4 regions of the Plantactinospora sp. A48 genome follow, and region 4 is predicted to be linked to each of the others. Evidence: riboswitches for the same ligand, from Rfam matches in the RefSeq annotation. Region 4 holds a riboswitch; each other region holds the start of a gene.

Region 1 (4,143 bases), on a different contig from region 4:
GCTGCCGGGCGGTACGGCCACCAACTACAACCTGGGTGACACGGCCACTCATGAGGTGGGCCACTGGCTGAACCTCTACCACACCTTCCAGGGCGGCTGCGCCGCCAGCGGCGACCAGGTCTCGGACACCCCATCCGAGAAGTCGGCCGCCTACCAGTGCCCGACCGGCCGGGACACGTGCAGTGCGACCGGCGCCGACCCGATCCACAACTTCATGGACTACACGTACGACTCCTGCATGTACCAGTTCACGGCGGGCCAGGCGACCCGGATGCTGAACGGCTGGAACACGTACCGCGCGCCCTGACGGCCGATTGATCCACGGCCGCGCGCGAAGGTCCGACCGGGCCAGCGGCGGCGGATGAGAACGGCGGTGCACACGGCGGCGCCGGCCTCCCGGGGAGGGGAGACCGGCGCCGTCATCGCGTCCCGGCGTTAACCGGGGGCCCTTCCTCTACGAAAAGCGATAAGAAGGTGCCCTTCCTTTCAGTTCAGACGTGTTCGGGGCGGCGGGAGCGGGTCCGCCGGCCACCGGAGATGGTCCGGACGCTGGTGCCGGGTCGGGTCGCCCCCGGGTCCAGCCAGACCTGTACGGCCGGCGGGCCGGGTCGGCCGCCGTTCACCGGGCCCGGCCCGTCACCGCGCCGGGCCACCATGGCGACGTCGACGGTGAACTCGAACAGCCGCCAGTCGACGTGCGGCGCGGCCCGCAGCTCGCCGGCCAGTTCGGCCACCCGGGCCCGATCGGTGACCGGGCGGGCCCGGCCGGCCACGTACGCCTCGTCGTCGCTGTCCTCCGGTGGGAACGAGTGCAGCGCGTACCGGCCGTCACGTTCCAGGTCGCGCCGCTTGGGTGAGTCGACGACGAAGCAGTAGAGCCCGTCGGCGGTGATCACCGGCGACACCGGATGCACCCGCGGGCCACCGTCGGCACGCACGGTCGCCAGGTAGCCGAGGCCCGGCCCGTACTGCTGGATGAGGCCACGGATGGCCGCGGCGAGCTGGGGCTCGTCGGTGGCGAATTCGGTCCAGGATGCCATGCGACGATTCTATCGAACGCATGTTCGAAGGACCATCCGAACACGCCAACCGGGCCCCCGAGGTGGTCGTCATGCGACCGACCCGGGGGCCCGTTGTGTCGTGGCGGAGGGGCGACTCAGCCCAGCCAGCGCGGAGGCGGCGGCTGGGCTGAGTTCAGCGCGGAGGGCGACTCAGCCTGGCCGGCCGAAGCCGACGATGGTGCCCTTGCTGAGCGGCCTCATCCGGACGTGGTCGCCGCTCTGCGGCGCGTGGACGATCCAGCCGCCGCCGACGTACATCCCGACGTGCGCCAGGCCGTTGAGGAAGACCAGGTCACCGGGTTGCAACTGAGAGCGGCTGACGTGCCGCATCGAGTTGTACTGCTGCGCCGCGTTGTGTGGCAGGTGCACGCCCACCTGGGCCCAGGCGGCCATCGTCAGCCCCGAGCAGTCGTACGAGCCGGGCCCGTCGGTACCCCAGATGTACGGCTTGCCGATCTGCTTGCAGGCGAACTTGACCACCTTGCCGGCGTCGCCACCGGGGTACTGGGCCGGGCAGGGCGCCGGGGCGAAGGCCCCACCACCGCCGTTGCCGTACACCTTGAGGCGCAGCTTCTGCAGCCGGTCGATCTCGGTGTCGATGTCCTTGGCCTTGGCCGCCAGCTCGGACTCGGTCTTGGTCAGCTGGGCGACCAGCAGGTCGAGCGGGGCCTTCTGCTCGGCGTACCTGCGCTTGAGGTCGGCGGCCTGTTGCACGTCCGCCTGCTGCTGGCGGGCGAAGTGATCCAGCAGCTCCAACTGGTCCACCAGGGCGTTCGGGCTGCCGGTGGTCAGGATCGCGTTGATCGCCGACGCCTGGTCACCCTTGTACGCCTCGGCGGCGAAGCCACCGACCTTGTTCATCGCGAGGTCCACCTGCAACTGCAGGGGCTGGATCTTCTTCGCCAGCGCGTCGGCCTGCTTCCGCTTGGCGGCGAGCTCCTGCTTGGCGGCGTTGTGCTTCTCGATCGTGGGTTCGAGCTGGTTCCACTCTTCGTCGATCTGCTTCTCGATCTGCGCCACCGACGGATCGGCGTGGACCGGCGCGGCGCCGACCAGCAGCGTGAGCGTGCTGGCCACCGCGGTCAGCGTGACGGAAACTACGGCCCAACGGGTTCGCGACCGGGGTCGGGCGCCGGCGTACTCCGCCGGGCTCACGGACCGGGGCCGCGAGGCATGGCTAGCCACCGAGGCTGGTACTCCTTCTCCCCTTCCCGCCTACCGGGTTAGCTGACGGGTTCGGGCGGAAGAGAGACGCCCTACTGCGGGAAGCCCGCAGATTCACCCCTGGGACGTGGGTCCCCGGCTCATCGAACGATTCGGCGGTGTCGAGTCGTTGCCGTCCCGGTTGGACGGTCTACCGCCGCCTCGACGGTGACCAAGGGTAGGTAAGGCGCCGGAGCGAACGCAAGCCGGCACGCAAGTTCCATCGCTACGTATAGCGGACGGTCGCGGAGGGTCGCAGATATGAAGAAATTTTACGACCGGACGGGGTCCCACCGGTATCCATTGACGTGAAAGCGCGCAGCGGCAAGGGTGGCAACGCCAGTCATCACCGGCAGATGGAGGTCCAATGCACCATCCGCAACTCGCCGTGAGCAGACGGATCCTGCTCAGTATCGCACTGGTCGGGTCGGGCGTACTCGTCCCGGTTGGCAGCGCACCGGCCCTGGCCGGTCCGCCCGCCGATTCCCGGCAACAGGAGTACGCCGCGGCGGCGGCCGAGTACGGCGTACCGGACGGTGTCCTGCTGGCCGTCTCCTATCTGGAGTCGCGGTGGGACACCAACGCCGGCGCGCCGAGCACCGCCGCCGGCTACGGGCCCATGCACCTGACCGACGCCCGGTACGTCCGGAGCCGGCCCGTGCCCGGCCACTACGACGCCACCGAGGACCCGCGCGGTGATTCCGCCCGCCCCATGACGGTACGGCCGGCGAACGACGCCCGCGCTACGGCGGACACCGGTGACGCGCCCACCGCGGCCTCCCTGGAGACCGTCACGGCGGCAGCCGGGCTCACCGGAACCGACGCCGGGACCCTGCGGACGGACCCCGCCAGCAACATCCGGGGCGGCGCTGCGCTGCTCGCGTCGTACCAGAGGCAGTTGGGTGGACCGGCGGGCAGCGGGAGCGACCCGGCGGCCTGGTACGGCGCGGTCGCCCGGTACTCCGGCGCGGACACCTCGGACGCCGCGGCGGCCTTCGCCAACGAGGTGTACGCGACCCTCCGGACCGGCGCGGAGCGCAGCACCGACGACGGTCACCACCTGCGGCTCGCCGCGCGCGCGATCGAGCCGGTCCGGTCCTGGCTGGACCGGTTGGGGCTGCGCGCCCCGAAGCCACGCCCGGACGGCCTGGAGTGCCCGACCGACGTGGCCTGCGTCAGCGTGCCCGCACCCTACGAGCAGTACGGGCCGACGGTCGGCGACTACGGCAACCACGACCTGTCCGACCGGCCCGGCCGGCAGCAGGTCGACTACATCGTCATCCACGACACCGAGGGCAGTTGGGCGACCACGCTGGATCTGATCAAGGATCCGACGTACGTGAGCTGGAACTACACCATCCGCTCGGCCGACGGGTTGATCGCCCAGCACGTCAGGACCAAGGACGTGGCCTGGCACGCCGGCAACTGGTACGTCAACGCCAAGTCGGTCGGCATCGAGCACGAGGGCTTCGCCGCGCAGGGCACCTGGTACACCGAGGCGATGTACCGGGCCTCGGCCAAGCTGGTCAGCTACCTCGCCCGCAGCCTGGGCGTCCCGCTGGACCGGCAGCACATCATCGGCCACGACAACGTTCCGGGCATCACCCCGGCCAACGTCAAGGGGATGCACTGGGACCCGGGCCCGTACTGGGACTGGTCGCACTACTTCGACCTGCTGCACGCGCCGCTGCGGGGCATCGGCACCCCGGTCGGCGGCACCGTCACCATCGACCCCGACCTGGCCACCAACCGGCCGGCGTTCACCGGCTGTGACGCGCCGGGCGTGCCGTGCCCGGCCCGGGGTTCCTCCTCGGTGGTGCTGCACAGCGCCCCCAGCGAGGACGCGCCGCTGCTGACCGATCTGGGCCTGCACCCGGAC
Region 2 (4,143 bases), on a different contig from region 4:
CTGCCACCAGCCTCGGGCCTTGGTCTCCCGGGCGAGGCTGGTCAGCGCCTCGGTCAGGTCCGCGGGCACCCCGTAGAGCTGGCACATCAGTTTCACGTCGTGGGAGCGCAGGGATGTGGAGCCGGCCTCGATCCGGTACATCCGGGCCCGGGACCATTCGAGTTCCTTGGCCGCCGCTTCGATGGCGACACCGGCCTCTTCCCGAGCCTGTTTCAGGTATCGGCCGAGCTGTCGCCGGGGCACGCTCGACCCGGCATCCGTTTGTGTCACGTCTCGCCCCTCACGTTCTCGTTGTGCCGTTTGAGACAGCTCTACCGTTCCGCGCGAGTCAGTGTCAATACCGGACTGAAATTCTCGATCAGATCCGTTGCAACCCTGGACTGGGACCGGTAGACCTCGAGGTAGCCGGTGTCAGGAGCGCCGCCAGCAGGGCGTGCTCCGGGCGCCGGGCAAGCGGAGGTGGCGGCGGTGGAAGACGGCCCCCTGGTCGAGGTCGGCCAGTTGATCGACGTGGGCGAGTCGGATTGGTTGTCCGGACACGGTCGCCTCCGGATGCGGGTCACCGAGGTGGCGGACACCGGTGGTGTCGACCCCCGGTCGATGGAGTGGATCGTGCTGGCCGGCGTTCCGGTGGCCGCCGGGGGCGTCCACGGCGGGCCCGTCCGGGTGCTGGTACGGGTTGCCGCGCTCGCGGGCCGGCCGACACCCCCAGCCATCCGCCGGCCGGTGTCGGCCGTCCGGCACCCGATCATCGTGCGGCACAATCCGATAGCACCGCTGTGGATCTGCCGGGACTGTGCGTTCCCGTGGCCCTGTCGCCCCGCCCGCGCGGACCTGCGGAGCCTCTACGTCGACGACCCGGTGGGGCTGTCGATGTTCATGGCCGAGTGCCTGCACACGGCCATCGCCGATCTGTTCGAAGCCTGCTCCGGGGCACCGTCGGTAACCCCGGCCGAGCTGTTCGACCGGTTCGTCGGCTGGACCCGCCGGCAGCCGGACGGTCCGGCCGCCGGCCAACGCCGGCAGCCGGTCGGCCCGGCCACCGACCAGCCGGTCGGCCCGGCCACCGGTCGACCGGCGCGGCCGGATGGTCCGGTCACCCGTCGCCAGCGGCAGCCGCCAGGACTGGACCGGCGGCAGCCGCGAGAATCAGAGCAGTGACATGTGTACGTGGTCGGTATGGTCCGACGGTCCGCTGTACGACTTCCACCCCGTCGCCGGGAACCAGATCTGCTTGTACCAGATGACGTAGTAGATGCCGAGCCGGTCGGCGTTGCGGATCAGGAACGCCGCGAGGTTGTTGCCGTACAGGATCTGGTCCTTGTTCTGCGCGTGGACGAAGCCGCTCCTGATCAGTGACCAGTCGCAGGCCCGGCCCTTGGGGTGCTCGAACGGTCCGCCATTGCGGTGGCAGCCCGCGAACCGGTTGAACCCGGCCTTGCGGGTCTCCTTGTAGGCGTTCAGGGTCCGGGCCGTGACGCAGCCGCTCGTCGTCGGGTCCTTCTTGTTGCAGGACTCGCGCGGCCAACTGCCGTCGGCGGCCCGGGGGGCGGCCTTCGCCACCGGCGAGGTGGCGGAGACGAAGCCCTTGCCGATCTGCCGGTTGCCACCCAGCAGGTCCAGCGACTTGTCGACGTTCTCCTTCTGCTTCGCCATGACGGCGGTGAGCCGCTTCTCCTCCTGGACCTCCTCGTCCAGGGCGGCCTGGGCCGCGCGGGCCCGGTCGCGGGCGGCGTTCAGTTCGGCGATCTTGCCGTCGTTGACCTGGTTGATCTCGTTGAGGCCGGTGGCCCGGGCCAGGAAGTCGTCCGGCGAGGAACTGTCCAGCAGCATCGCCGCCTGGCCGGCGGGCCCGACCCGGTAGGCCGAGACGGCGATCCGGCCGATGTCCGGGGCCAGCCGGTCCCGGGCCTCGTCGGCACGGCGCGCCTCGTCGGCGAGTTCCCGCTGCCGCTTCAACGTCTTGTCGAGCTTGGCCTTCGCCGTCACGTAGTTGCGGTTGGCCGTCTCCAGGGCCTCACTGAGCAGCCGGTCATCCCCGTCGCCGGTGTGACCGGACGGGCTCTCCTCGTCGGGACCCTGTCCGGTTGAGGAGGGATTCGGAGTGCCGGGGGCGGCGATGGCGGGTCCGGGACCGACCGCGACGACCAGCGTCGCCACCGCCGCGATCACCGAACTCCACCACATCGGTCGCAGTGCCAATCCGCTCTGTCCTTCCGTGACCGCCGGCCGGGTTAGCTGCCGGGCTCGGGACGGAAGCTGCCCCTACCGCGTCCGACGCGGATTAGCCCCAGTTACCTGGTTCCCCGACTCACCCGGATGGGTGATTAGGCGGCGCCACCGCAGGCGCCACGCGCGCCTATCGGCGATGACCGGGCGTGAGGTTACCTCACGGTGATGGACGGGGGCCACCGTCGCGTCGCTGTGTAGCTGATCCATCACACAGGTGTCCAAGCTGGAGGCTTGAGCGCGCGTCCGCCGGATCGACGACAGAACATATTCGTCGGTTACTCAAGGTGATGAAGGGGCCATTCGGGCCGGTACGGGGGCCGGCTCGACCCGGGTGGCGGGGTGGTCGTCGAAGGTTGGCGGGGCGGTCGCGGGAGTTCGATGGAAGAATCGGATTTCAGGTACTTATCTCCTGATTTCCCCCAAATGGTTATGCTCCGCCACAAACAAGTCATCGGGGGAAAAATGAGCAGGTCAGTCAGGTGGGCAGGCCGGTGGCGGCGTGTCGCCGCAGTCGCGGCCCTCTCGGCACTCGTCGCGACGATCCCCGCCGTTCCGTCATGGGCCGCGGACGACACGGATCCGGCACCAACCGTCACGGCGGCGGCGATCGGACCGGTCAACCCGGTCGCGCCGGCACTGAGCTTCGGCGTGATGACCGAGGGCAACGCCAACGTGGTCCACGACGAGAACGAGGGCACCATGGCCGTGGGAGGTGATCTCTCCTTCGGCAACTACCAGCTCGCCAACAACACCGCCGGCTCGTTCGTGGTCCCCGGCGACAGCCAGCCGTCGGCGCTGGTGGTGGGGGGACGGGTCAACTTCGCCGCCAGCGTCCCCGGCACCCGCCTCCAGGTGCTCTCCCAGGGCTACGCCAAGATCGGCAACCTCACCGGCACCTTCGTCCGGGACACCGACAACAACGGTGCCGCGGTGAACACCCGCATCCTGCCGACCAACGACTACGAGGCTCATCCCCGGGTCGAACTGACGATCCGGCAGCCGCCCGCGAATGTCGGCCCCACCTCGCCGATCAACTTCGCCGCCGCCTTCGAGTCCTTCCGGACCACCTCGACCGGGCTCTCCGGTTGCGAGAACACCGTGGTGCTCCGTACGCCCAACGGAGCTGTGCTGCCCCGGCCGATCCCGCCGGGTAGCAACGCCGTGGTCACGCTGACCAGCGGCGTCACGAACGTGCTGAACCTCAGTGCCACGGACCTGAACAACATCGACACCCTGACCTTCGCCGACCAGCCCACGGCGAACACCCCGCTGCTGATCAATGTCGACACCAGCGGGGTGGGGAACGTCTTCGCGTGGAACGCGCCGAACTTCTCCGGCATCGGCGGCCAGCAGGCGCGGTACGTACTGATCAACTTCCCGACCGCCACCCAGCTCACCCTCACCGCCGGGGCCCGGACCGTCGACGGCAGCATCTACGCGCCCAACGCCGACCTGATCGACCTGTCCGCCAGCAACACCGAGGGCAGCATCATCACCCGGACCCTCGACCACGAGGGCGGGGAGATCCACTACTTCCCGTTCAGCACCACCCTGTCCTGCGGCAGCCCCACCGAGGCCAGCATCGACCTGGTGAAGTCGTCGACCACCTCGCTGATCAGCGCCGTCGGTCAGCAGGTGCCGTACTCGTTCCACGTGGTCAACACCGGTGGCGTCCGGCTGACCGACATAGCCGTCAGCGACACCCAGACCCCGCCGTCGTCGGACGCGGACCTCGGCCCGATCACCTGCCCGGTGACCGCGCTCGACCCCGGGGAATCAACCGTCTGCACGGCGACGTACACGGTGACGCAGGCGGATCTGGACAACGGTGGGGTTTCGGACACCGCGACGGCCCAGGGCACCCCGACCGGGAGCACCACGCCGGTCAGCTCCGAACCGTCCGACCTGACC
Region 3 (4,143 bases), on a different contig from region 4:
GGGTCGCCTGCGCGGTGCTCGACCAGCGCCTGCGGCCCGGCCAGAACCGGTGGGCGGGTTACCGGCAGCAGGTCGACGCGGCACCCCGGCCCGGGTACCTGTTCGACCTCGACGGGCCGGCGGACCGGGCCTTCCAGCGGTTCCTCGAGCAGCGCGGCGCCAGCGGCGTGGTGCGGACGATCGGGGCGTACCGGCTCTACCAGCCGGACACCGGCCGCCGGCCGTGGCGGTGACACCCGGCCGAGGTCAGCCTTCCGGCGTACCGTGCGAGAAGATCACCGGTGCCACCGGGCGCCGATCCCGGTCCCGGTCCCGGTCCGCGCCACGGTCGGGGACCGCGCCGATGGTCGGCCCGGACCACGTCACCCCGACCCTGGGGGGCGCCTCGTCGCGCGTACCGCCGGGGTGTCCGGCCGGCTGTCCGGCGGGCGGCTCGGGGGCCGCCGGCGCGTCCGCCGCCGGCCGGTGTTCCCCGGTGGCGACCAGCAGCTCGTACGCCCGCTCGACCGGCAGCCGCCCGCTGGTGATGGCCAGTTTGAGCGCCACCGGTGCGGGCGCCAGCTCGACCGGCAGGTCCAGCACCCGGGGCAGGACACCCCGCTCGACCAGGTACGCGGCCGCCTCCGGCGGCAGGTCCAGCCACGGCCGGATGTTCTCGGCGCCGAACCCGTATGCCGCCCACCGTTCCGCCTCGGCGGTCACCCGGTCGGCGACGTGTCGCGGCACCTCGTCCCGTCCACCCAGATCGTCGCTGAGCAGTGCCCGGGCGAGCTCCGGAAGGGTCGCCACCGCTACCCAGCGTCGCCCACCACCCGCCGGCGGCGGATCCCCGGCCGGTCGACGGCCGCGTGCGGGACCCGCACCACGCTGAACAGACATATCGGTATCCAAACATGATCGGCGACGGTCGCGACGACCAGGGTCACCCCAGGTCGCGTACGACACGCCGGTTACCCACCCGCAGCCCGGAGTCTCCACCTGACGGCCATTCCGTCGCCAGATCGGGCCGGACCTTCGGTGGCACGTCGGTGGTCACCCGAACGGCCCGCCGGATCGACACCGGCCGGTGTCCATGGTTGCGGACACCGGCCGGCGCGTTGGTGATCGGGTGCCGATCAGGCGGAGTAGCCGCGGGTGGCCATCCAGGCGGCGAAGTCGTCGGCACTCATCCAGTACTGGCTCTGGCCGTTGACGAACGCCGGATCGGCGATCTTGAGAACCCGGCCGTTGTCCCGGTAGCCGACCACCGTGAGGTAGTGACCGCCGCTGTAGTCGTGCCAGCCGCCCTCGGTGTCGACCTGGCTGCCGACGATGTTGGCCACGATGGCGTGCCCGCTGGCGATCGCGGTCACGACGTCGGACCGCAGGCGGCTGACCTGCCCCGTCGTCGGCATACCAGGAATCTCCCGGGTCGAGTAGAAGTTGGTCCTGGCGACGCTGTTCAGCACCCGGGTGGTGTCGGCCGCCGAGTCGGTGCCGTTCTCGGTGGTGTTCAGCCGGGCCGCCAGGCTGTCCTGGCTGGGGTGCAGGCCGGCCGCGGTGAGCGCGATCCGGGTGGCGGCCGGACCGCAGTAGTAACCGTTGATCTGCGCCTCGTAGTCGTAGGCCAGCGACCGGGCGGCCGGCGGTTTCGGCGCGACCGGCCTGGCGGGCTTCGCCGGCGCGGACGACCTGGTCTGCGAGGGGCTCGGCGCGGACGACCGCGCCGCGGTGGCCGACGGAACGGCCGGCACCTCGGCCGGGGCCGCCTCCGCCGGCTGGGCCAGCTCGGCGGCGACCCGGGTCTGGACCGGTTGGTCGGCCGGTTCGGCCACGCCGGTCACGGTCACGCCGGTCACCACGGCCGCGATGGCGGCGCCCGCGGAGACCAGCGCGACTCGGCCGGCGGGCCGGCCCAGCGCGGAACGGAACTGCTGTGGATAACGAAGCTTCACGGGGATCCTCCAGGGAAGTCCCGACCCGCCCGCCCGGGGGCGCGGTGGATCGGCGGCTCCGCCAGGCCAGGACCCGCGGGCGAGCACGGCGACCGGACGCGGGCGCGCGGGGCGTCCGGTCGGGTCTTCGTGGTGTGGCTTGTCGACCGCCGTCGCGGGTGGGGGTTTCACCCACGGCAGGCGGATCCGGGGGAACAGGTGGCCGGGATCGGACCACCTCAACCGGCGGTGCTCGCGTGACGGGCCTGGCTCGACTGGCGAGCCTCGGTCAGGACGCCGCTCCGGTCGGAGCGGGATCGGGCGCGGACACGCCGGTCGGGATCGGGATCGGGGGGATCCCCGGGGGTGAGTGGTGCACGAAGAAGAACTCCTTCCGAAACCGCCTACCGGGTTAGCTGACGGATTCGGGCGGGAAGATCGCCCTACCACGGGTCTGCACCCGCGGATTCACCCCGAAAGAAATTGGGTCCCCGGCTCGTTGTGGACGACTAAGCGGATCCGTGTCGGCGGCCACCCAACAGTGGCCAACAAACCAACATGGACGCGACGACACTACTGGGCTCCTCCCGCTCCTGCCAAGCCCGTGAGCTGGCTAAACAGTGAGCAACACCGCTCCTGGAAGACACGTTGACCGATTTTCGACCCGCTGACGGAAGTGACACCGGTCATCGTTCTCGACAATTACCGGTGAGCCACTCGACCACCGAAACACCCAAGGCGGCGCCGATGGGACACAAGGGGTTCGGAGTGGGTAGCCGACGGACGAGCGGGTACCCGGTATGGTTTCGCCACCCGGGCGGGATGGGTAGGGCGAATCCGTGCTGATCCGCTCGGTGTCGGGATCGCACCGATCGGGTGGATCCGGGCGGTCCCGCCGTTCGAGGTCGGTCTGGGCGATCCGTTCGGGGGTCGGAGAGATGGCGGGTCGGGCGATGAGCGGTTCGGAACTGCCGGTCGACGAGGGCGGGGGCGCCAGCGTCCGCCCGGCCCCCCGCTGGGTGGCGCCGGTGTTCGCGGCGCTGGCGGCACTCGCGGTGCCCTGGGTCGGCTACCTCGCCGCCACCCTCCCCCGACACGCCGTGGCCGCCCACTACCGGGCCGCCTGGGTGGGCTTCGACGTCGGGTTGATCCTCCTGCTGGCGCTGACGGCCGTCCAGGCGTACCGGGGACACCGGCGGGTGGCGATGGCCGCGACCGCCACCGCCACCATGCTGGCGGTGGACGCCTGGTTCGACGTCACCACCTCACCGGGCCCGGACCTGCTGCTGTCCGTGGTGCTGGCGCTCGTCGTCGAACTGCCGCTGGCCGCGCTGTGCCTGTGGATCGCCTGGCACAGCGACCGGGTGGTCGGGCGTCGACTACGGCGGTTGGCCCAGCGCGCGGAACTGGCCTCGGCCCGGTCCCCGGGCGACGGGCCGGCACCGCGCGCCGCGCTGCCGCGGTCCCGACGCCGGCCCTGACCGGCGCCCTGGCCAGCCGTGCGGGGGCCCACGCTGACAGCCCGGCGATCGACCATCCGACCCGGGCCCGGCCTGCCGGTGCGTGACGGCGGGACCTATGGCCCGGGTCCGGTGAGCCCTTCGCCCGCAGTCACGGTGGTGGCCCGGCCGAGATGATCGGCGTGGGCGTATCGAACGCCCGGTGGAGGAGGGCGGAGTTGTGCTGAACCAGGTGCCCGGACCGGTGGACGCCGCCGTCGACGCGCTGGTCACGGCCGCGGCGAAGGCGCTGGTCGACTACGGGTCGTACACGCAGGAACAGATCGACCGGATCGTCGGCAAGGCGTCCGTCGCGGCGTTGGACCGGCACGGTGCGCTCGCCGAACTGGCGATCGCCGAGACCGGGCGCGGGGTCTTCGAGGACAAGGCGGTGAAGAACATGTTCGCCGCCGAGCACGTTCCGCACAGCATGGCCGGGCTGAAGACCGTGGGCGTGATCAGCCGGAACGACGTCGACGGCATCGTGGAGATAGCCGATCCGGTCGGCGTCGTCGCCGGGGTCACCCCGGTCACCAACCCGACCTCCACGGTGATCTTCAAGAGCCTGCTCGCGCTCAAGACCCGCAATCCGATCATCTTCGCGTTCCATCCCGCCGCCCAGCGGTGCAGCGCCGAGGCCGCGCGGGTGGTCCGCGACGCGGCGATCGCCGCCGGCGCCCCGGAGAACTGCGTGCAGTGGATCGAGGAGCCGTCGGTGGCGGCCACCGGTG
Region 4 (4,143 bases):
GGGATGCCGCGGCCCAATCGGAGCGAGGGCTCCGGTGCGCCGTGGTGAAACGTTGGGTGAGTTGCCCGGAAATGTCCGGGTAATTCCCTCTGGCCGCATAGATTGCTCGGCCGGAGGGGTGGCGACCGGAGCCGGCGAGGAATACGCTCGGTCGCGGCCCGCGTACTAGAGGCGCCCGGTACGGGCGAGTGGAGGTGCTCGCGTGAGCCTGTCGATCAGCACGTCGATACTGCCCGGTGGAATCGTGGAAATCTCGCCCGAAGGGGAGATCGACGTCGATACGGCGTTTGAGGTGCGCGAAGCGGTGGCGGGCGTGTTGGCCAAGGGCCGACCCTCCCGGATCGAGCTCAACATGCGTCGGGTCACGTTCATCGACTCGGTCGGCATCAGCGCGATGGTGGGCGGCTTCCAGATGGCCGAGGTCAGCGGCGTCAAGCTCGTGGTGACCGAGCCGAGCAGGTTCGTCCACCGCCAGCTGTGGGTGACCGGCCTGCTCGGGCTGTTCGGCGCCCCCGAGCCCTACTTCGCGGGCGCCAGCGCCTCCGAGGCGCCCCTGCCCGGGGTCTGAGCGGGCCGTCCGGCCGCCTTCCGGCCGTCGCCTGGGATCCCGCTCTTCTTCGCGTCCCGCCGGCCCTGGCCGGTGCCCGGCGTCCGGCGTCCCCGAGGGGTGCGGCCCCACGGCTTGAAGCTGGACAGTGCGGTCATGAAGATCAACAGGCTGGACGAGACCGTCGGCGCTATCACCAGGTCCGCGCGGTCGCGTGCCGTCGCGGCCGCCCCGGCGTCGGCGAGATGCTGGACCATCGGCACCAGCAGGAACAGCACCAGCAGCAGCATCGCGGTGGTCAGCACCAGCTTGGCGACGACCCACTTGTAGCGCAGCACGCCCCACGGGGTGACCAGCCCGCTGAGCAGTCCGATCACCCAGACCGCCACGGACAGCGGCGCGAACAGCACCGTCGCGACCAACCGGGCCGCCGGGTAGACCACCGCGTGATCCGCCCCGACCAGCCCGGCGATGCCGAAGGTCAGCAGGACGAGGTCGGCACCGAGCCAACCGACCGAGGTGACCACGTGGGCGGTGAGCAACGCCTTACGGGCGCGTGGCGAGATCCTCATGGTGCCGATGCTGCCGGGCGAGCGGGCGCCCGTCGTGGTGCCCGAAGCGGATTCCGGCGTACGACACCGGACGTACCCGGCGGTGGCCGGTCACGGCCGGTGCCCCGGCCCGGAGGCGGGCCGGGGACAGCCAGAGTCAGTATTCCGACAGGTGCACGTGGTTGGTGTGGTCGCTGGACGGGTCGCCGTTGCCGCCGCTGTACGCCTTCCAGCCGCTGCTCGGCAGCCAGATCTGCCTGAACCAGATCACGTACAGCACGCCCAGCCGGCTGGCGTTCTTGATGAAGTACGCGGCCAGGTTGTTGCCGTACGTCTTGTCCGAACCGGTGGCGACGCCCTCGAACCCGCCCTTGGCGGCCGCGAAGTCGCAGGCCCGGCCCTTGGGATGTTCGCCGGATCCGCCGCTGCGGTAGCACGAGACGAAGTGGTTGAAGCCGGCCGCCTTCGCCTCGTTCATCGCGTGCAGGGTGCGCGGGGTGATGCATCCCGAGGTGGTCGGGTCGTTGACGCTGCACGACTCGGGTGGCCAGGATCCGTCGGAGTTGCGGGGCGCGGGCTTGGCCACGGCCCGGGACGTGCCACCCGTACCCGTGGTGCTGCCGCCACCACCGGAGACCGCGAGGGCCCGCTCGGCCTGCTGCTTGCGCTTGGCCATCACGGCGAGCTGGGTGCGCTGCTCACCGATCTCCTTGTCGATCGCCTCCTTGGCCCGGGTCTCCTGATCGCGCGTGTCGAGCAACGCCCGTAGCTGCCGGTCCTCGTTGCCGGCCACCGCCTGGAGCCGGGCCGCCGAGTCGATGAAGCCGTCCGGTGAGGTGGCGTTGAGCAGGGCGGTGACCGGCCCGAGCCGCCCGGTGCGGTACGCCGCCCCGGCCAGCTCGCCGACGGTCTGGCTGCGCATCTCCACCTCGCCGGCGAGTTCACCCAGGTGTCTGGCCAGGTCCTTCTGGCGCTTGGTGGAGTTGTCGAGCTTCGCCCTGGCGTCCAGGTAGCCCCGGGAGGCGGCGTCGAGCTGCTCCCGGAGGCTGGCCGATCCGCCCTCGTTGTCGGTGTCGCCAGGCGCGGCCCGCAGGCCGGCGATCGGTGCGGCCCGCAGGCCGGCGAGCGGCGCCGCGGCGGCGGGGGTGGGGGACACGGCGAGCGGCAGTGCCGCCGCCAGGAACGCCGCGAGAATCGCGACGGTACGTCCAGCAGGTGCCATGAAGCGTCCTTCCGTCAGCCGCCGACCGGGTTAGCTGACGGGTTCGGGACGGAAGATCCCTACCGCGGTTGCGCGGATGCACCCCTGGTACGTGGTTCCCCGGCTCGCCCGAGGGCGATTAGGCGGCGGTTTCCGCAGGCACCGGTGGGCGCCTCCCGGCGGAAACCGGAGCCGAGTTTACGGCCGGTGGGCCGAGGTGGCTCCGTCGACACCTCGATGTCTTGGGGTAATTGTCAGAAAAGTCCACCTGGACAGCCGAAACTTAAGGGTCCCCTAATCACCAGCCGGCGGAGCCACAGCCGTCCGGTCGGGCGGCCGGCTCCACCTGCAACGTGGCGTGTTCGATCCGGAACTCCTCGTGCAGGGCGATCCGGGCCGCCGTCAGCACGTCACCGACCTCCGTCTCCGGCCGCAGCGTCAGGTGGGCCGAGGCCACCTCCATGCCGGGGGTCAGCGTCCAGACGTGCAGGTCGTGTACGTCGGCGACGCCGGGTAGCGCGCACAACCGGGCCCGCACGGCCGGCACGTCCAGGTGCTCGGGTGCGGCCTGCACCAGGATCCGGACGGCGGCCCGCCCCAGTCGCCAGGTGCGGGGCAGGATGAACAGGCCGATGCCCACCGCCACCAGCGGGTCGGTCCACCACCAGCCGGTCAGCGCGATGGTGCCGGCGGCCACGATCACCCCGACCGAGCCGAGCAGATCACCCAGCACCTCGAGGTAGGCGCCCCGCACGTTGATGCTCTCCCTGGCGCCCGCGCGCAGCAGGCCGAAGGCGGCGATGTTGGCCGTCAGCCCGAGGAACGCCACCACCAGCATCGGGCCGGGTCGCACCGGTGACGGGTCGCCGAACCGGCGGATGGCCTCGGCCAGCACGTACAGCGCCACGCCGAACAGCAGCACGGCGTTGGCCAGCGCCGCCAGCACCTCGAGGCGGTAGAGGCCGAAGGTCCGCTGCGGGTCGTTACCGGCCCGCCGGCCGGCGGTGATGGCCGCCAGTGCCATGCCGATGCCGAGCACGTCGGTGAACATGTGCCCGGCGTCGGAGAGCAGCGCGAGGGAGCCGGTGAGCAGCGCGGCGACCGCCTCGACCACCATCAGCGCGGCGAGGATGGCGAATGCCGCCCACAGTCGTCCGCGGTGCCGGTCCGCGGCCCGCAGCACCTGTCCGCCATGGTCGTGCCCCGCGCCCACCTGACCACCCTCCGTCACCGGTCACCCTCCCAACCCAAGCTATGCTCACATTGCTATATATGCAACTGGCACCTGGACCGCGGGCCGGACCGTCGGCGGCGCTGTGAACGTGGTCCTCGGCTGACCGGGCGAGGGTCAGGAGGTGAGCGTGATGGTGGTGAGGCGTTGGGTGGCCCGGGAGAGGGCGACGTACAGGGTCCGGATCCCGGCCGGGGAGTCGGCCCGGATTCCCGCGGGGTCGACCAGCACCACCCCGTCGTACTCCATCCCCTTGGCCTGCACCGCGTTGACCACCTGCAACCGTGGTCCGGACAGCTCCCGCAGCCAGTCCGTCACCTCGTCCCGGCGCGGTACCGGGGTGATCACCCCGACCGTGCCCGCCACCTCGGTCAGCAGCTTGGCGGTGGCCTCGACCGTGGCGGCCGGCAACTCGTCCGGGCGGACGGTGCGGGCCACCGGCGGGACACCGGTGCTGCGTACGGCGGTCGGCAGCACCAGGTCCGGATCCAGCTCCCGGATCACCTCGGCGGCCACCGCGAAGATCTCGGCCGAGTTCCGGTAGTTGGTGGACAGGGTGTACTCGTGCCGCTGCCGCCGCCCCAACGCCTTGTCCCGGGCCCGGACCAGCTCC

What was found. A riboswitch is a leader RNA that binds a small molecule or an ion and turns the genes downstream of it on or off. The one in region 4 is predicted to bind cyclic di-AMP.
Region 1: it holds a riboswitch for cyclic di-AMP, as region 4 does, so the genes downstream of both, ACXN5W_RS08160 (C40 family peptidase) here and ACXN5W_RS14670 (coiled-coil domain-containing protein) in region 4, are expected to answer to the same signal.
Region 2: it holds a riboswitch for cyclic di-AMP, as region 4 does, so the genes downstream of both, ACXN5W_RS29905 (coiled-coil domain-containing protein) here and ACXN5W_RS14670 (coiled-coil domain-containing protein) in region 4, are expected to answer to the same signal.
Region 3: it holds a riboswitch for cyclic di-AMP, as region 4 does, so the genes downstream of both, ACXN5W_RS07260 (C39 family peptidase) here and ACXN5W_RS14670 (coiled-coil domain-containing protein) in region 4, are expected to answer to the same signal.

Annotation. Positions count from the first base shown of each region.
Region 1 covers NZ_JBTIXF010000010.1:115,909-120,051, forward strand. The annotation lists gene ACXN5W_RS08150 (zinc metalloprotease) at 1-307, shown strand, start outside; gene ACXN5W_RS08155 (pyridoxamine 5'-phosphate oxidase family protein) at 492-1,040, opposite strand; gene ACXN5W_RS08160 (C40 family peptidase) at 1,212-2,138, opposite strand; cyclic di-AMP (ydaO/yuaA leader) riboswitch at 2,259-2,393, opposite strand; gene ACXN5W_RS08165 (N-acetylmuramoyl-L-alanine amidase) at 2,653-4,143, shown strand, end outside.
Region 2 covers NZ_JBTIXF010000111.1:3,021-7,163, forward strand. The annotation lists gene ACXN5W_RS29895 (helix-turn-helix domain-containing protein) at 1-270, opposite strand, end outside; gene ACXN5W_RS29900 (hypothetical protein) at 469-1,161, shown strand; gene ACXN5W_RS29905 (coiled-coil domain-containing protein) at 1,150-2,202, opposite strand; cyclic di-AMP (ydaO/yuaA leader) riboswitch at 2,209-2,344, opposite strand; gene ACXN5W_RS29910 (DUF7507 domain-containing protein) at 2,695-4,143, shown strand, end outside.
Region 3 covers NZ_JBTIXF010000009.1:40,005-44,147, forward strand. The annotation lists gene ACXN5W_RS07250 (hypothetical protein) at 1-233, shown strand, start outside; gene ACXN5W_RS07255 (hypothetical protein) at 247-789, opposite strand; gene ACXN5W_RS07260 (C39 family peptidase) at 1,116-1,934, opposite strand; cyclic di-AMP (ydaO/yuaA leader) riboswitch at 2,300-2,439, opposite strand; gene ACXN5W_RS07265 (hypothetical protein) at 2,867-3,394, shown strand; gene adhE (bifunctional acetaldehyde-CoA/alcohol dehydrogenase) at 3,576-4,143, shown strand, end outside.
Region 4 covers NZ_JBTIXF010000023.1:68,477-72,619, forward strand. The annotation lists gene ACXN5W_RS14660 (STAS domain-containing protein) at 203-568, shown strand; gene ACXN5W_RS14665 (hypothetical protein) at 520-1,119, opposite strand; gene ACXN5W_RS14670 (coiled-coil domain-containing protein) at 1,256-2,320, opposite strand; cyclic di-AMP (ydaO/yuaA leader) riboswitch at 2,324-2,455, opposite strand; gene ACXN5W_RS14675 (cation diffusion facilitator family transporter) at 2,598-3,512, opposite strand; gene ACXN5W_RS14680 (HelD family protein) at 3,648-4,143, opposite strand, start outside.